4 regions of the Streptomyces fungicidicus genome follow, and region 1 is predicted to be linked to each of the others. Evidence: riboswitches for the same ligand, from Rfam matches in the RefSeq annotation. Region 1 holds a riboswitch; each other region holds the start of a gene.
What was found. A riboswitch is a leader RNA that binds a small molecule or an ion and turns the genes downstream of it on or off. The one in region 1 is predicted to bind cyclic di-AMP.

Region 1 (4,443 bases):
CGACCGCGAGGAGGAGATCCTCAAGCTCGTCGCCGAGGGCCACACCTCGCAGCAGATCGCGGGCCTCCTGGTGATCAGCCCCAAGACGGTGGAGCGGCACCGCGCCAACCTGCTGGCCAAGCTCGGCCTCCGGGACCGCCTCGAACTCACCCGCTACGCCATCCGCGTGGGGCTCATCGAACCCTGACCGGCGCACGGGCCCGCCGGGAGTGTTGCCAGACTGGGCACCCCCGAGCCCGCCCACCCGGAGTAGGAACCGATGCCGCACCCCTACGTCCTGCTGTCCGCCGCCGTCTCCCTCGACGGCTACCTGGACGACACCGGCCCCGAACGGCTGCTGCTGTCCGGCCCGGCCGACTTCGACCGGGTCGACGAGGTACGGGCGTCCGTGGACGCCATCCTGGTCGGCGCCGGCACCCTGCGCGCCGACAACCCGCGGCTGCTGGTCAACTCGCCCGAGCGGCGCGCCGCCCGCCTGGCCGAGGGCCGGACCGAGTACCCGCTCAAGGTCACCGTCAGCGGCTCGGGAGAGCTGGACCCGGCGGCCCGGTTCTGGCACACCGGCGGCGAGAAGGTCCTCTACACCACCGACGAGGGCGCCGAGCGGGCCCGCGTCCTGGGGATCGCCGCCGACGTCGTCCCGCTCGGCGCCGAACTGGACTGGCGGCGGCTGCTGGAGCATCTGCACGCCGCGCGCGGGGTCCGGCGGCTCATGGTCGAGGGCGGCGGACTGATCCACACCCAGCTGATCACCCAGGGCCTCGCCGACGAACTGCAGCTCGCCGTCGCCCCGCTGTTCGTGGGCGACCCGGAGGCCCCCCGCCTCTTCGGCCCCGGCGCCTACCAGGGCGGCAGGCTGCGGCTGACCGGGACCCGCCAGGTCGGCGACGTCGTCCTGATGCGCTACGAGCCCACCGCCCCCGGCACCGGCCCGCTGCCGTCCGCCGCCGACCACCACTGGCTGGCCCTGGCCTGCGAGCTGGCCGCCCTGTGCCCGCCGTCCGCGACGGCGTTCAGCGTGGGCGCGGTCGTCGTGGCCGCCGACGGCACGGAGCTGGCGCGCGGTCACTCCCGGGAGGGCGGGGACCCGGTGGTGCACGCGGAGGAGGCGGCGCTCGCCAAGGCCGATCCCACGGACCCCCGGCTCGCCACCGCCACCGTGTACTCCAGCCTGGAGCCGTGCGCCCGCCGAGCGTCCCGCCCCGCGTCCTGCGTCCGGCTGATCCTGGACGCGGGGGTGCGGCGGGTGGTCACGGCCTGGCGGGAGCCGGACACCTTCGTCGAGGGCGCCGACGGCAGCGGCGTACTGGAGTCCGGGGGCGCCACCGTCGTGGTGCTGCCCGAGCACGAGGACCGCGCCAAGGCGCCCAACGGCCATCTGCTCGGCCGCTGAGACGGGCCCGCCGGTAATGGGTGTGCGGCATGTCCCGCGCATGGCGTACACTGGTGTCTACCGACGCGGGGTGGAGCAGCTCGGTAGCTCGCTGGGCTCATAACCCAGAGGTCGCAGGTTCAAATCCTGTCCCCGCTACTGAAGGCCGAGGGCCGGAATCCATAAGGATTCCGGCCCTCGGTGTTTTCCCCTCCCCCTCCACCCTTTCCCTTCACTCTCACCCAGCGTGAGCGGAGCGTCTCGCAGCGCATAACAACTGACACACCGTCAGTTTCTCGATGTCGTTCGAGGTGCGGTCAACTCGCCCGTTTTTGACCGTCGGTGACGCTTAAGTCCCCCCGGGATTCGTTAATGATCAAGGGGAACAGCTTGGAATCACGCCCTCGCGTCTATTAACGTTCGATAACGCAGCGCGGTCGTCCCAGCCGTCACAGAAGTCGGCTCCGTGCGCACGCGCCGAATCCCGCAAGGGAACCGGGGAACCACCACTTGGGGTGAATCACGCGGATACCGCCGTGGCGACACGGCACGTATACGCGCGTAGGAGACCTTCCTGCTCCGAACCCGTCAGCTAACCCGGTAGGCGAAGGAAGGAAAGGAGTGCGCCCACGTGGCGTCCAACCCGCCTGCCCCCGAGGCCCCCTTCAAGCCGAGCGACACCTTCGCCTACGGCGCGGCAAGCACCGACGAGGGCCCCTTCGAGGAGTGGAACCCCACCGCGGAGACGCTCCGCCCCGTACGGGGCCGGCACCGCGTCTCCAAGCAGCGCGGCGGAGGACTCGCCCGCAGCTCCACCGTGCTGGGCGTCGGTGTCATAGCGGCCGTCGGCGCCGGCGGCATGGCCAGCGCCCAGACCGGCAAGCCCCCGGTCTCGATCTCCGTCCCGGACCTTCCCAGCGTGGGTTCCCTCCTCTCCGACGAGGAAACCCCCAAGGGCTCGGCCACCCCCCTCAGCAGCATCGGCATGACCACCGCCGACAACGAGCAGGGCACCGCCGACGCCGGTGAGGCGCTGCGCGCCCGGATCATGGCGCAGGTCGAGCAGCAGCAGGACCAGGCCGAGACCCAGGCCGAGGCCGAGGCCGTCGCCGCCGCCGAGAAGGCGGCCGCCGACGCCGCCGCCAAGGCGGAGAAGGAAGCCAAGGCCAAGGCCGCCGCCGCCAAGAAGAAGGCGGAGGAGGAAGCCGCGAAGAAGGCCGAGGCCGAGCGCCTCGCCGAGCTGGCCAGGCAGTACGCGGTGCCGACCTCCTCGTACACCCTCTCCTCCACCTTCGGCCAGGCCGGCGCCTACTGGTCCTCCGGCTACCACACCGGCCTCGACTTCGCCGCCCCCACGGGCACGCTGCTCAAGGCCGTCCACACCGGCACGATCACCTCCGCCGGCTGGGACGGCTCCTACGGCTACAAGACCGTGCTGACCCTCGAGGACGGCACCGAGATCTGGTACGCCCACCAGTCGTCCATCAGCGTCAGCGTCGGCCAGAAGGTCAACACCGGCGATGTGATCGGCCGCGTCGGCGCCACCGGCAACGTCACCGGCGCCCACCTCCACCTCGAGGTGCACCCCGGCGGCTCCTCCTCGGGCATCGACCCGCTGGCCTGGCTGCGCGGCAAGGGCCTCACCGTCTGACGTCAGGGCTGCCGGTCGGGTGTGTGCGGGGCGTGCCCCGCGTACGGATGGCCGTAGCCGTAGCCGTAGCCGTGCCCGTATCCCGCGTGCCCCGCGTGTCCCCCGTACACCGCCCACGGCGCCGCCGTGAGCGGTACGGGTGGCGCGGTGGCGCGGGCGGCGTGCTCCAGCGCCGGACGGGCCGGGGCCCGCCGGTGCCACAGCTCCAGCAGCAGCTCCCGTTCCCGTGTGACGAAGTCCGGCCCGGCCCGCCCGAGCCGCCCCCGGTGCCGCAGGAACGCCAGCGACGTCGCGTACGCCTCGTAGGCGGCGACCGAGCGTGCCGCCGCCTTCCCGCCGTACCGGCGCGCGTACTGCCGGGCGACGCGCCGCGCCCGCATCGAGCCCAGCGCGAACGGCTCCGCCGGGCCGAGCCACCCGGCGGCCGCGTACGCGGGCAGTTCCTCCCGCACGGTCCGCAGCTCACGCTGCCGCGTCCACACCATCAGCCAGGTCAGCACCCCGAACGCCGGCACCATGAACGCCGCGTACACCGCGAAGAAGCCGTACCGGCCGAGCGTCGACGAGCCGTTCCACAGTGCGTGCATGCCCATCGCGAGGAGCAGCCCGCCCAGCGGCAGCAGCATCCGGCGCACCCGCCGGCGGCCCGCGGACAGCGCGGCGGCGCCGAAACCGATCCCGGTGAGCACGGTGAACAAGGGGTGCGCGAACGGCGACATCACGATGCGCACGAAGAAGGTCGCCGCCGTGACCGAGGCGACTCCGCTGTCGCCGGTGATCTGGTCGGTGCCGAAGGCGGTGCCGAGGTAGAGGATGTTCTCGGTGAACGCGAAGCCGGTGGCGGTGACCCCGGCTATCACCACGCCGTCGAGGATCCCGGTGAAGTCGCGTCTGCGGAACAGGAAGACCAGCAGCACGGCGGCGGCCTTCGCGGACTCCTCCACCACCGGCGCTATGACCGTCGCCCCGAGGGTGTCGGCGCCGGTCGGATCCGCGGTCGCGGTGGCTATCCAGCGGGTCGCGAAGCTGTTCGCGACGATCGCGATCAGCGCCGCCGCGCACGCCCCCCAGGCGAAGGAGAACAGCAGATTCCGCCAGGGCCCGGGCTCGACCCGGTCCAGCCACCGGAAGGCGGCGACGAGCAGCGGCACCGGCAGCACGGCGAGGCCGAGCCCGACCAGGAACCCCTGTGTGCCGGTCTGCTCCCGCACCAGCGCCAGGATCACAAGGCCGGACAGGGCGAGCAGCGTGATCAGCGCGCCGTAGCGCACCCAGGGCCGCCGCCACCAGTGCGCATGCCGCGGTGATCCTCCGGAGGCTGCTCCGGGACGCGCCGGGTGCGGAGGGCTGGTGGCCACGGGATCGACCCTAACGAGGCGGGGGCTGTATCAGGCTCGGTCTTCCGCCTGCTCGTCCTGCC
Region 2 (4,443 bases), 2.5 Mb from region 1:
CTACGTCACCTGCGACGTGGAGACCGTCTGCCTGGGCCAGGCGGAGGGGGCCGCCGCGCTACTGCTGGCCGCCGGCGCCCCGGGCAAGCGGCTCGTACTGCCCGGCTCCCGCCTCGTGCTCCGTCAGCCCGTCCTCCTGGAGCCCGTCGAGGGACAGACGAGCGACCTGGCGATCCAGGCCGAGGAGCTGAACCGCATCCGGGCCCGGATGGAGGAGATGCTGGTCCGCCACACCGGCCGCACCGCGGAACAGGTCCGGGCGGACATCGAGCGGGACACGGTCCTCGACGCCGGGGCGGCGGTCGAGTACGGCCTGGCGGACCGCGTCGTGCCCCACCGCAGGAGCCTCTCGCCCGCCTCAGGCGCGAGGTGAGCCGCCGGTGCTGCCCCCCGAGTTGCCTCCGCTGCCCGCGCTGACCCGCGCGGAGGCCGAGCTGATCGACCGTTACCTCGAGGCCGTCGACCTGCTCGGCCGGGTCAATCCCGCCCTCGGCGGCGACACCTACCGCGGGCTGCGTGCCGCCCAGGCGCTGGTCGGCAAGGCGATCGCGCTGCGCGACGCGCTGACCCTGATGCACGGGCGCGGCGAGAGCGAGCTGCACTCCGCCACGCTGGCCCGGGCCCTGCGGGTGCTGGACGGCGAACGGCGCACGGCCCGGGTCACCCTGCCGCCCGAGTCCGGCAGTTGACCCGCGCGCACCCGGCACGACGACCCCGGTCGGCGGTGCGCCCCGGCCGGGGTTGAAACGGACCAAACGGCTTACCACCATCCGGCGTAGACGAACCTGCTGTTTTCGGGGCGCCGAAGTTGCTCACCCTGCGCACCCGAATGCCGGAATGAGTCGTTCCACCGCTGGTCCGCGACTCCGCCGGGTGTCGGCCGACTCCCCGAACAGTGGGGTGTCCACCCGAACGGATGAGTGGTGAGTAACAACACAAACCACCCGTTCCGTTGGGTTTTCGATCGCGCCATGAGCCAAGATCCCTGACTGACGACAAGACCCCGCCGCCGCGGCGGGGCGATCCGGGCGGACGCCGAGTCCTGCCGCCGCCCGGATGACGGGTCGACAGGAGTGGATCGGCAGGAGTGGAGGACCCAAGCACGACGGGCCGCCGGAGCGTCAGTTCCGAGCAGTCCTTGGGGTGAAGCCGCACTCGTGCGGCCGGGCCACTTCGCCAGCCCGAATCCGACAGGTCATCCTTCACAGGCGGCTGACGAAGGGTTGCGCATGACTGCGCTCAATCGTGTCCCGTCTCTCATGGCCCGGGCCGGCACGGCCTCGGCCCTCACCCTGGCCGCCGTGGGCGGCACCATCGCGGTCCCGGGAGCCGCCTCGGAGGCCGCGGCCGCGGGCCTGGCCACCAAGGCGCTGCACATCGCCGCTTCCAAGAAGGGCTCCCCCTACCAGTGGGGCGCCATAGGGCCGAACAGGTTCGACTGCTCCGGTCTGACGCTGTACTCGTTCAAGAAGGCGGGCAAGAAGCTGCCGCGCACCGCCGACCAGCAGTACAACCACACACGCCATGTCTCCGCCAAGAGTCGCAAGGCGGGAGACCTGGTGTTCTTCCACTCGGGCGGCTACGTCTACCACGTCGGCATCTACGCGGGTAAGGGCAAGATCTGGCACGCCCCGAAGACCGGGGACGTGGTGCGCCTGCAGAAGATCTGGACCCGCAGCGTCTCGTACGGCCGGGTGAGGTGATCCGCGGGGGCGGCGGCACCGAGGGGCCCGCCGTCCCGACGTCCGTGGACGAGAGGGCGCCTACTGCTCCCGCCGGCCCGCCGCCGTGACCGTCTCGGCGGCCTGGGCGGTCTGGACGGCCTGGGCGGCCCACGGGAGCTCCACCGAGACCGTCTTGCCACCCTCACGCGTGGGGCGGATCCTCAGCCTGCCGCCGCACTCCGCGGTCAGCCAGCGAATGATGACCAGCCCGCGGCCGTTGTCCTGCTGAACCGCCGCGGGCAGCCGCTTGGGGAACCCCGGGTGGCTGTCCGTCACCCCGATGTGCACCCGCTCGTCACGGATCAGGACGATGTCCACCGTGAACGTGGGGGACTGCCCGAACGTGTGCTGCACCGCGTTGGTGGCGAGCTCGGAGACGATCAGCCGGACGGTGTCGCACAGTTCCGCGTCCGCCGGCATCCCCCATTCCTCCAGCGTGCCCACCACATGCGCACGGGCGGCGGAGACCGAGCCGGGATCGCTCGGCAGAGTGACGGATGCTTCCAGATGGTCTGCCATGGCGACGTCGTCCCTTTCCCACGGAACCGCGGTCCGGCACGGGGCGGCTGGTTCGAGTACGGTCCCGCACTGGTGGTTCGTCGTCAGACTGCCATCACCGCACGGCGCTGGGCGGCGATCCACCAAGATATGCATATATCTGTCGCCCGAAGCGGTGAACTCTGCGACGGGAGAGCGTATCCGGGCGGCTCGGAAGGAGTAAGGAGAAGCCCATGCAGAACGGTCCCGCGGTGCGCCGCCGGAAGCTGGGCGCCGAATTGCGCGCGCTGCGCACCTCGGCCAACCTCACCAGTGGTGAGGCGGCCCGGCTGGCGGGCTGGCACCAGTCGAAGGTGAGCCGGATCGAGACGGGCACGAGCGGGGTGAAACCGGCCGACGTGCGGCTGCTGCTCGACGTCTACGGTGTCGGCGATCCGCAGCTGCGGCAGTTGCTGCTGGTCCTCTCGGGCTCCGGTGACGACGGCGGCCGGCACCACTGGTGGCACGCCTACCGGGGCGTACTGCCGCCCACCTACCGGGACTTCATCAGCCTGGAGTCGCAGGCCAGCGCGATGCGCACCCTGGAGACCACGGTGATTCCCGGACTGCTGCAGACGCCGGAGTACGCCCGCGCGGTGACGGAGGCGGCGCTGGAGGGCGCGTCGGAGGAACGGCTGGACGCGCTGGTGGAGGTGCGGCTTGCCCGGCAGGACGTGCTGCGGGCGGAGCCGCCGCTGGAGCTGAGCGCGGTCCTGGACGAGGCGGTGCTGCGCCGGGAGGTCGGCGGTCCCGGTGTGATGTCCCGGCAGCTGAACCGGCTGGTCGAGGCGGCCCGGCTGCCCCAGGTGCGCCTGCAGGTCCTGCCCTTCACCGCCGGTGCGCATATCGGCGTGACAGGTCCTTTCGTAATCTTTTCATTTTCGCGCACTTCTGATCTGGATGTGGTTGTTCTCGACCACTTGACGAGTAGCCTCCACCTCGAGCGGAAAGAAGACCTCCGGGCCTACTCGGAGGCCTTCAACGCCCTTTCGATCCACGCCCTTTCGCCCGAGGACTCGTTGGATTTCATCGCCGGTGCCGCAGCCGGCGTGTAAGGAGGCACGATGCCCGCACCGCCTCGGACCATCCCTTCCAGCCCCGCACTGCGCGATGCCCGGTGGCTGCGCAGCAGCTACAGCACGGGGGCGAACAACTGTGTGGAGACGGCCCGGCCGACCACCGGAGCCCTGGCCGGACTGCTCGCCGTGCGCGACTCCAAGGCCCCGGACGGGCCCGCGCTGCTCTTCTCACCGGGCAGCTGGACGGAGTTCCTGAACGGGGTCCGCTGAGCGGACCCCGGATCGCCCACCCGACCGATCACCCCGTCGTCGAGCGACACACGGCCGTGCCCCGCCGACTCATGGCCGCGTCTCGCCGATCACCCGTACAGCGCGTTCGATCTCCGCCCCGGACAGGTCCGCGCGGGCGGTCAGCCTGAGCCGTGACACGCCGTCGGGCACGGAAGGAGGACGGAAACAGCCCACGGACAGGCCGGCCGCCCGGCAGTCGGCCGCCCAACGCACGGCCTGCTCCGGGGAAGGAGCACGCACGGAGACGACCGCGGCGTCCGGACGCACCGCTTCCAGGCCCGCGGCCGTCAGCCGGGTGTGCAGTTCCCGCGCGACCTCACCGGCCCGCGCCGCGCGGGCCGGTTCGCGGCGCAGCAGCCGGAGCGCCGCCAGCGCCGCGCCGGCCGCCGCGGGGGCGAGTCCCGTGTCGAAGATGAACGTCCGGGCCGCGTTGACCAGGTGGCCGATCACCCGGGAGGGCCCGAGCACCGCTCCGCCCTGGCCGCCGAGCGACTTGGACAGCGTCACCGTCACGACGACGTCGTCGGCGCCCGCCAGTCCCGCCGCGTGCGGCGCCCCGCGCCCGCCGTCGCCGAGCACGCCGAGGCCGTGCGCGTCGTCGAGCACCAGACCCGCGCCGTGCTCCCGGCACGCCTCCGCGAGCCCGGTGAGCGGGGCGGCGTCGCCGTCCACCGAGAACACCGTGTCGGAGACCGCGACCGCGGGCCCCTCGTGCCCGCCCAGCGCCTTGCGCACGGCGTCCGGGTCGGCGTGCGCCGCGACCTGCGTCGTCCCGCGGGCCAGCCGGCAGCCGTCGATCAGCGAGGCGTGGTTGCCCGCGTCGGAGACGATCAGGGAGCCGTGCGGGGCCAGCGCGGTGACGGCGGCGAGGT
Region 3 (4,443 bases), 470 kb from region 1:
ACGGTTACTACGGCGGACTGCAGTTGACCCAGGACGACTGGGAGAACTACGGCGGCCTGGACTTCGCGCCCAGCGCCGACCAGGCCAGCCGCGGCCAGCAGATAGCCGTGGCCGAGAAGATCCTCGCCGACCAGGGGGTCGGCGCGTGGCGCACCTGCGGGCTGCTCTCGGGCCTGGAGCAGGGCTCGGCATCGGCCGACATCGACACCGGCGTGTCGGAGGACTCGACGAAGAGTGGGTCCGGCTCATCCGATTCCTCCGACTCATCCAGATCGTCCGACTCCAGCGAATCCTCCCCTTCCTCCGGTTCGTCCGATGACGAGAGCGTCGCCGGCGATTCGGCCAAGTCCGACAAGTCAAGCGATTCCGGCAAGGATTCGGACACCGCCTCCGACGGGGGATCCGGCGCCTCCCCCTCCGCCTCGAACGCGCCGAAGAGTGACGAGTCGGACAAGTCGGGGCAGAGTACCGGTTCTTCGGGGGCCGTCGACGGTGAGGACACGGGCAACGGCCGTCATCGCGGCGTGAGCGCCGAGGAGGGTGACGGCGGGGACCGTGCGCCGGGATCGTCCGGACGGCATGCCTCCCGCGGCGCGGACGCCTCGCGCGACGCCGCCGACGGCTCGTACACCGTGCGCACCGGCGACAGCCTCTCGTTCATCGCCGACTCCCTTGAGCTCAAGGGCGGATGGCGCTCGCTCTACGCCGTGAACGAGCAGGTCGTCGGCGTCGACCCGGACCTCATCCTGCCCGGTCAGGAGCTTGAGGTCGGGGTCGAACCGGGCGAAAAGTGACGCCCGAAAGGGCCTGACGGCGGCGGCAGTTGGCGTCATGGTTCGCGCTGAATGTCCGGTTTAAAGACTGTGAGATATAGGTCTCAGAAGCCCTGATCGTCTTTGATATTCCGCGGATCGCGTGTCTACGGTCGTGACCGCTCGCCATCGCGGGCCCCGGCTGCCGCCACGCCGAATCCTGCCAGTGGCAGCACGGGAACAGTCGTCGCGTAATGCGCCGTAGGCAGGAGCGGGGGACCCAAGGTAAGCGCCGAGTCCGGGCAGTTGACGCCGGATCCGGCTTGGGGTGAAGCCGTGTCCCGGGAGGGGCGCGGCCGGGCAACTCAACCGGCCCGAACCCGACAGCTCACCTCGCAGGCGTCGGTGAGGGGATCCCAGCATGCTGTTTTCCACCAAGGGCAAGCACCGTCGTCCGTCCAAGGCCACCCGCGCGCTCGCCGTGGCCGGCGTCGCCTCCGCCGCCGTCGCCGCCCCGCTGATGGCGGCCGGCAACGCCTCCGCCGCCACCGCCTCCGAGTGGGACGCCGTCGCCCAGTGCGAGTCCGGCGGCAACTGGTCCATCAACACCGGCAACGGCTACTACGGCGGTCTGCAGTTCTCGGCCTCCACCTGGGCCGCGTACGGCGGCACCCAGTACGCCGCCTCCGCCGACCAGGCCAGCAAGGCCCAGCAGATCGAGATAGCCGAGAAGGTCCTCGCGGGCCAGGGCAAGGGCGCCTGGCCGGTCTGCGGCACCGGCCTGTCCGGCGCGGCCTACAGCGGCTCCTCCTCCAACGGCTCCGGCTCCTCGCAGGGCTCCGGCTCCACCGAGACCCGTGAGACCGAGCAGAAGGCCTCCCGCTCCGCCGAGCGCCCGGCCGCCGAGAAGCAGGCCGAGCCGAAGGCCGAGCAGAAGACCGTCACCACCCCGACCGGCAAGAAGGTCGAGAAGGGCGACGGCGAGTACAAGGTCCTCAAGGGCGACACCCTGAGCTCGATCGCCAAGGAGCACGACGTCAAGGGCGGCTGGGCCAAGCTCTTCGAGCTGAACGACGACATCGTCGACGACGCCGACCTCATCTTCCCGGGCCAGCAGCTGCACCTGAAGTAAGCGGCAGCGGTCCCCCTGCTCCCCGCCCCGGTGCGTCTTCCCCCGTACGCACCGGGGCGGGGTTCTCATGTCGGGACCGGACCGGGTTCCGCGCGGGTTTCCCGAAAACTGCTTTGTTCCGTCCGGAAACAATTTACTCTCGGTTCTGTCCACGGGGCGGGTGGCCGGATGGCCGATCGCCCGGAGCCGGTTAGGCTCGGTCTCGCAGGACCCGCCGTGGCCCTGCTCACCCGCGTCACATCCATGAAGGAGATGCTCGTGCCGTCCATCGACGTCGTCGTAGCCCGGGAAATCCTGGACTCCCGAGGCAACCCCACGGTCGAGGTCGAGGTCGGCCTCGACGACGGCAGCACGGGTCGTGCCGCCGTCCCGTCCGGCGCCTCCACCGGTGCCTTCGAGGCCATCGAACTCCGTGACGGCGATGCCAACCGTTACCTGGGCAAGGGTGTCGAGAAGGCCGTCCTGGCCGTCATCGAGCAGATCGGCCCGGAGCTCGTCGGCTACGACGCCACCGAGCAGCGCCTGATCGACCAGGCGATGTTCGACCTGGACGCCACCGACAACAAGGGCTCCCTCGGCGCCAACGCCATCCTCGGCGTCTCGCTCGCCGTCGCCCACGCCGCCTCCGAGGCCAGCGACCTCCCGCTCTTCCGCTACCTGGGCGGCCCGAACGCGCACCTGCTGCCGGTGCCGATGATGAACATCCTGAACGGCGGCTCGCACGCCGACTCCAACGTGGACATCCAGGAGTTCATGATCGCGCCGATCGGCGCGGAGTCCTTCTCCGAGGCGCTGCGCTGGGGCACCGAGGTCTACCACACCCTCAAGAAGGTCCTGAAGAGCAAGGGCCTGGCCACCGGCCTCGGCGACGAGGGCGGCTTCGCCCCGAACCTCGGCTCCAACCGCGAGGCCCTCGACCTCATCCTCGAGGCCGTCAAGGAGGCCGGCTACACCCCCGGCGAGCAGATCGCCCTGGCCCTCGACGTGGCCGCGTCCGAGTTCTACAAGGACGGCGTCTACACCTTCGAGGGCAAGGAGCGCTCGGCGGCCGAGATGACCGAGTACTACGCCGAGCTCGTCGAGGCGTACCCGCTGGTCTCCATCGAGGACCCGCTGTTCGAGGACGACTGGGAGGGCTGGAAGACCATCACCGCCAAGCTCGGTGACAAGGTCCAGCTCGTCGGCGACGACCTGTTCGTCACCAACCCCGAGCGCCTCGCCCGCGGCATCGACGAGGGCGCCGCCAACGCCCTGCTGGTCAAGGTCAACCAGATCGGCTCGCTGACCGAGACCCTGGACGCCGTCGAGCTGGCCCAGCGCAACGGCTTCAAGTGCATGATGTCGCACCGCTCCGGCGAGACCGAGGACGTCACCATCGCCGACCTCGCCGTCGCCACCAACTGCGGCCAGATCAAGACCGGCGCCCCGGCCCGCTCCGAGCGCGTCGCCAAGTACAACCAGCTGCTGCGCATCGAGGAGATCCTCGACGACGCCGCGGTGTACGCCGGCCGCAGCGCCTTCCCGCGGTTCAAGGGCTGACCTGCCCCGTAGAGGCGGCGTCGTACGTACGTCCCCGTACCCGGTCCCGTACCGTGTGCGGGGACGTACGCGCGTAAGCAGGTGAACCGGAGGCGGAACATGGCGGTCAAGGACCGGGACCGTTTCTCCACCGCGACCAGGATCCGGCTGATCGGTGAGCAGACCGCCGCCCGGGTCTACCGTTCGCAGACCAAACGCCAGGCACGCCGCTCCCGGCTGACCGGACGGGCGGCGCTGCTCGCCCTGGTGGTCTGCTCCCTGATCGTGGCCCTCGCCTACCCCATGCGGCAGTACGTCTCCCAGCGCGCGGACATCGCCGACCTCCAGCAGGAGCAGGCCGAGACCCGCCAGCGGGTCGAACGGCTGCGCGACCTCAAGGCGCGCTGGCAGGACGACGCGTACGCCGAGCAGGAGATCCGCCGGCGACTGCACTACGTCCTGCCCGGCGAGACCGGATACATCGTCATCGACCCGGGCACGGCCAAGCAGTCCCGTGCGGATCTCGAGGCCGCCGACCGCCCCTGGTACGCGAACGTCTGGGACGGCGTCGACAAGGCCGACGCCGCCGCCCGGTAACCCCCATCGAAAGCCGCAGAGAAGACAGGTATGGAAACCCCTCCGCCCACGACCCCCCGCACCGAGCCCACCGACGCGGACGTCGAGGCCTTCAAGCAGCAGCTCGGGCGGCCCCCGCGCGGGCTGCGCGCCATCGCGCACCGCTGCCCCTGCGGGCAGCCGGACGTCGTGGAGACCGCGCCGCGGCTGCCCGACGGCACCCCCTTCCCCACGCTCTACTACCTCACCTGCCCGAAGGCGAACTCCGCGATCGGGACGCTGGAGGCCAACGGCGTGATGAAGGAGATGACGGAGCGGCTGGCCGCGGACCCGGAGCTGGCGGCCGCCTACCGCGCGGCGCACGAGGACTACGTCCGGCGCCGCGACGAGATCGAGGAGCTGAAGAACTTCCCCAGCGCGGGCGGCATGCCGGACCGGGTGAAGTGCCTGCACGTGCTGGTCGCC
Region 4 (4,443 bases), 1.1 Mb from region 1:
GTCGTAGTAGACCGACTCCTCGCGGACGTACGCGCCGGGCTTCGGGGCGTGGATCATCATGCCGTTGCCGATGTAGATGCCCACATGGGTGATGTCGTCGTAGAAGAAGACCAGGTCGCCGGGCTGGGCCTGGGAGACGGGGACCGTCGTGCCGGCGTCGACCTGGTCGTAGGTGGTGCGCGGCAGGGTGACGCCGGCGGCCTTCCAGGCGGCCTGGGTGAGGCCGGAGCAGTCGTAGGAGCCGGGGCCGGTGGCGCCCCAGACGTACGGCTTGCCGATCTGCGCGCGGGCGAAGGCGATCGCCTTCTCGGCCTTGGCGGCGTACGAGGAGTCCGTCGACGTCGACGGTGAGGTGCCCGAGCCGGAGGACTCCGACGAGCCCGAGGTGCCGCTCTCCTGCTGAGCGGCCTCCTCCTGCGCCTTCTGCCGCTCCGCCTGCTGGCGTGCCAGCTCGGCGGCCTTGCGGGCGGCCTCCTGCTGCTTCTTCTTCTCGATCGCCGCGAGCCGCGCCTTCTCCTCGGCGGTCAGCTTCGCCATCAGCTCACGCGCGTCGCCGAGCTTCTTCTGGACGGTGGCCTTGGCCGTCTTCAGGTCGCCCTGGGACTCGGTGAGCGTCTCGAGGCTCTCGGTGGCCTCCTGGCGCTTCTTCATCGTCTCGGACTGCTGGGTGACGTAGTCGTCGACCGCGACCTTCTGGCGGCCGGTCATCCGGTCCATCAGCTGGCTCTGGTCGAAGATGTCCTGGGGCGTGTCCGCGAGGAGGAAGGTCGCGGTGTCGGGGATGCCGGCGCCGGTCCGGTACTGGGCGGCCGCGAAGGAGCCCAGTTCCTCCCGCGCCTCGTTGAGCTTCTGCGTGCGCTTGGCCACGTCGTCGAGGAGCGTGTCCACCTGCTTGCGCTGCTTCGCGGTCTTCTCCTTGGCCGCGTTGTACTTCTCGGTCGCCGACTCGGCCTGCCGGTAGAGGTCGCCGACCTTCTTCTCGACCTCCTCCAGGCTCGGCCTGTCGTCGTCCGTGGGGGCGGCGTTGGCCGTCTGGGACAACAGGGCCACGGAGGTCAGCGCGGCCGTGGCGAGGACCGGGGTCCGTATGCCTGCCACGCGCGGGCCGGGGGTGCGCGACTTGCGGTGCGACGCCAAGGGAGGCGACTCCTTCCATACTCCGCCTACCGGGTTAGCTGTCGGGTTCGGGCGGGTGGTGCTTCGGAAGGGTTGCCCTACGGCCGCTCCGTGAGGGAGTGGGCCGATTCACCCCAAGGTCTCGGTGGGTCCCCGGCTCCGGCTGCCGCGGTGGGCAGGGACGGACTCGGCGGAGGCCGCGCGGCCCGGCGACGTTCGCCGGTGGGGGTCGAGCGGCCCGCCCGCACCGTAGCCAACTCGTGTGGCCCCTGTGAAGGTTGATGGGTGATATGCCCGATACATTTTCGTGACCTGATCTTCCCGGTCACTCAGGGTGAGGCCGCGGTGCTGGAGGGTGCCCGCCCCGGCCGGCCCGCCGGAATCCCGGGGATGTTTCCGGGGCGGCCCCGGGTTGTCGGTGGGGCACCCTAGACTCGGAGAGCGATGAGCAGCCTCTTTGACGACAGCTTCCTGGCGGACCTCCAGGCCCAGCGGGGCCCCGCGGACGAGCCCCCGCCGCCGCCCGAGGACGAGCACGTGCCGGAGCAGGTTCCGGACGACCTGTTCGGCGGGAAGTTCGACGTGCCGCCGGAAAGGGACGCCTACTACAGGGACGGCGCCCCGCGCCCGGTGCTCGACGCCGCCGCGCTCCTCGAGGGGCTGAACGACAACCAGCGTGCCGCCGTCGTGCACTCCGGCTCCCCGCTGCTCATCGTGGCCGGCGCCGGCTCCGGCAAGACCCGGGTGCTCACCCACCGCATCGCCCACCTGCTGGCCGAGCGGCACGTGCACCCGGGCCAGATCCTCGCGATCACCTTCACCAACAAGGCCGCGGGCGAGATGAAGGAGCGCGTCGAGCAGCTCGTCGGCCCGCGGGCCAACGCCATGTGGGTCATGACGTTCCACAGCGCGTGTGTGCGCATCCTGCGCCGCGAGAGCAAGAGACTCGGGTTCACGTCGTCGTTCTCGATCTACGACGCCGCCGACTCCAAGCGGCTGATGGCCCTGGTCTGCCGTGACCTGGACCTCGATCCCAAGCGCTTCCCGCCGAAGTCCTTCAGCGCCAAGATCAGCAACCTGAAGAACGAGCTGATCGACGAGGAGGACTTCGCGGCCCAGGCCGCCGACGGTTTCGAGAAGACCCTCGCCCAGGCCTACGCGCTCTACCAGTCGCGGCTGCGCGAGGCGAACGCGCTCGACTTCGACGACCTGATCATGACGACGGTCAACCTGCTCCGCGCCTTCCCGGACGTCGCCGAGCACTACCGCCGCCGCTTCCGGCACGTCCTGGTCGACGAGTACCAGGACACCAACCACGCCCAGTACTCCCTGGTCCGCGAGCTCGTCGGCACCGTGGAGCACCCCGTCGACGTACCGCCGGAGGCCGAGGTGCCGCCCGCCGAGCTGTGCGTGGTGGGCGACGCCGACCAGTCGATCTACGCCTTCCGGGGCGCGACGATCCGCAACATCCTCCAGTTCGAGGAGGACTACCCGGACGCGACGACGATCCTGCTGGAGCAGAACTACCGCTCCACCCAGACCATCCTGAGCGCCGCCAACGCCGTCATCGAGCGCAACGAGTCGCGCCGCCCCAAGAACCTGTGGACCAACGCCGGCTCGGGCGCGCGGATCACCGGGTACGTCGCGGACACCGAGCACGACGAGGCGCAGTTCGTCGCCGACGAGATAGACCGCCTCACGGACGCGGGCGAGGCGAAGGCGGGCGACGTCGCGGTCTTCTACCGCACCAACGCCCAGTCCCGTGTCTTCGAGGAGATCTTCATCCGCGTCGGACTGCCCTACAAGGTCGTCGGCGGCGTCCGCTTCTACGAGCGCAAGGAGGTCCGGGACGTCCTGGCCTACCTGCGGGTGCTCGCCAACCCCGAGGACTCGGTGCCGCTGCGCCGCATCCTCAACGTGCCCAAGCGGGGCATCGGCGACCGCGCCGAGGCGATGATCGACGCGCTCGCGCAGCGCGAGAAGATCAGCTTCCCGCAGGCACTCAAGCGCGTCGACGAGGCGTACGGCATGGCCGCCCGCTCGTCGAACGCCGTGAAGCGGTTCAACACGCTGATGGAGGAGCTCCGTACGGTCGTCGAGTCCGGGGCCGGCCCGGCGACGGTCCTGGAGGCCATCCTCGAACGCACCGGCTATCTGGCCGAGTTGCAGGCCTCCACCGACCCGCAGGACGAGACCCGCATCGAGAACCTCCAGGAACTCGCGGCGGTCGCGCTGGAGTTCGAGCAGGAGCGAGGGGAGGGCGAGTCGGTCGCGCTGTCCGACTTCCTGGAGCAGGTCGCCCTGGTCGCCGACTCCGACCAGATCCCCGACGAGGACGAGGACGGCTCCGGCGTCATCACCCTGATGACCCTGCACACCGCCAAGGGCCTGGAGTTCCCGGTCGTCTTCCTCACCGGCATGGAGGACGGCGTCTTCCCGCACATGCGCGCCCTCGGCCAGACCAAGGAGCTCGAGGAGGAGCGGCGGCTGGCGTACGTGGGCATCACCCGCGCGCGGGAGCGCCTGTACCTCACCCGGTCGACGCTGCGCAGCGCCTGGGGGCAGCCGTCCTACAACCCGCCCTCGCGCTTCCTGGAAGAGATCCCGGCCGCCCATCTGGAGTGGAAGCGGACGGGGGCGAGCGCGCCCGTGTCGTCCGGTCGGGCGTCGGGCGTGGCGGCCTCGCTGTCGTCCTCCCGCTCCCGCTCGTCGGCGGCGGGCGCCTCCGGCTTCGCCACCCGGCGGACCGCTGAGAACCCCGTGGTGTCGCTGGCGGTCGGGGACCGGGTCACGCACGACCAGTTCGGCCTGGGCACCGTGGTCGCGGTGAAGGGCACGGGGGCGAACGCGGAGGCGACGATCGACTTCGGCGACAAGCCCAAGCGGCTGCTGCTGCGGTACGCGCCGGTGGAGAAGCTCTAGCCGTCCCGGCTGAGGGACCCGTCGTGGGCCGGGGCCGCCCGGTCCTACGACGGGTCGAGGCCGTGGCTGCGGAACCAGGCGAGCGGGTCGATCGCCGAGCCGCCGCCCGGGCGGACCTCGAAGTGCAGGTGCGGACCGGTGGAGTTGCCGGAGTTCCCGGAGAAGGCGATCGGGTCGCCCGCCTTGACGGCCGTGCCGGAGGGTACCTGGTAACTGGAGAGGTGGCAGTACCACGTCTCCGTGCCGTCCATCGCCGTCACGATCATCATGTTGCCGTAGGCGGAGTTGTACTGCGTGCGCACCGTGCCGTCGGTCGCGGCCATCACCGTCGCGCCGTACGACACGGGGAAGTCGATGCCGGAGTGCACGGACATCCAGTTGATGCCGGACTGGCCGTAGTAGGCG

Region 2: another riboswitch for cyclic di-AMP. It lies ahead of CNQ36_RS04875 (C40 family peptidase); the one in region 1 lies ahead of CNQ36_RS16470 (M23 family metallopeptidase).
Region 3: another riboswitch for cyclic di-AMP. It lies ahead of CNQ36_RS14215 (LysM peptidoglycan-binding domain-containing protein); the one in region 1 lies ahead of CNQ36_RS16470 (M23 family metallopeptidase).
Region 4: another riboswitch for cyclic di-AMP. It lies ahead of CNQ36_RS21705 (C40 family peptidase); the one in region 1 lies ahead of CNQ36_RS16470 (M23 family metallopeptidase).

What each region holds. Positions count from the first base shown of each region.
Region 1 is NZ_CP023407.1:3,636,442-3,640,884, reverse strand. It holds gene CNQ36_RS16485 (response regulator transcription factor) at 1-187, shown strand, start outside; gene CNQ36_RS16480 (dihydrofolate reductase family protein) at 260-1,393, shown strand; tRNA gene CNQ36_RS16475 (tRNA-Met) at 1,458-1,531, shown strand; cyclic di-AMP (ydaO/yuaA leader) riboswitch at 1,838-1,994, shown strand; gene CNQ36_RS16470 (M23 family metallopeptidase) at 2,004-3,023, shown strand; gene CNQ36_RS16465 (PrsW family intramembrane metalloprotease) at 3,026-4,381, opposite strand; gene trmB (tRNA (guanosine(46)-N7)-methyltransferase TrmB) at 4,412-4,443, opposite strand, start outside.
Region 2 is NZ_CP023407.1:1,102,232-1,106,674, forward strand. It holds gene CNQ36_RS04865 (ATP-dependent Clp protease proteolytic subunit) at 1-373, shown strand, start outside; gene CNQ36_RS04870 (hypothetical protein) at 381-689, shown strand; cyclic di-AMP (ydaO/yuaA leader) riboswitch at 1,037-1,226, shown strand; gene CNQ36_RS04875 (C40 family peptidase) at 1,230-1,703, shown strand; gene CNQ36_RS04880 (ATP-binding protein) at 1,764-2,243, opposite strand; gene CNQ36_RS04885 (helix-turn-helix domain-containing protein) at 2,456-3,316, shown strand; gene CNQ36_RS04890 (DUF397 domain-containing protein) at 3,326-3,550, shown strand; gene CNQ36_RS04895 (8-amino-7-oxononanoate synthase) at 3,620-4,443, opposite strand, start outside.
Region 3 is NZ_CP023407.1:3,167,489-3,171,931, reverse strand. It holds gene CNQ36_RS14220 (LysM peptidoglycan-binding domain-containing protein) at 1-794, shown strand, start outside; cyclic di-AMP (ydaO/yuaA leader) riboswitch at 1,000-1,169, shown strand; gene CNQ36_RS14215 (LysM peptidoglycan-binding domain-containing protein) at 1,174-1,884, shown strand; gene eno (phosphopyruvate hydratase) at 2,143-3,423, shown strand; gene CNQ36_RS14205 (FtsB family cell division protein) at 3,523-3,999, shown strand; gene CNQ36_RS14200 (DUF501 domain-containing protein) at 4,030-4,443, shown strand, end outside.
Region 4 is NZ_CP023407.1:4,710,091-4,714,533, forward strand. It holds gene CNQ36_RS21705 (C40 family peptidase) at 1-1,137, opposite strand, end outside; cyclic di-AMP (ydaO/yuaA leader) riboswitch at 1,146-1,304, opposite strand; gene pcrA (DNA helicase PcrA) at 1,561-4,038, shown strand; gene CNQ36_RS21715 (M23 family metallopeptidase) at 4,083-4,443, opposite strand, start outside.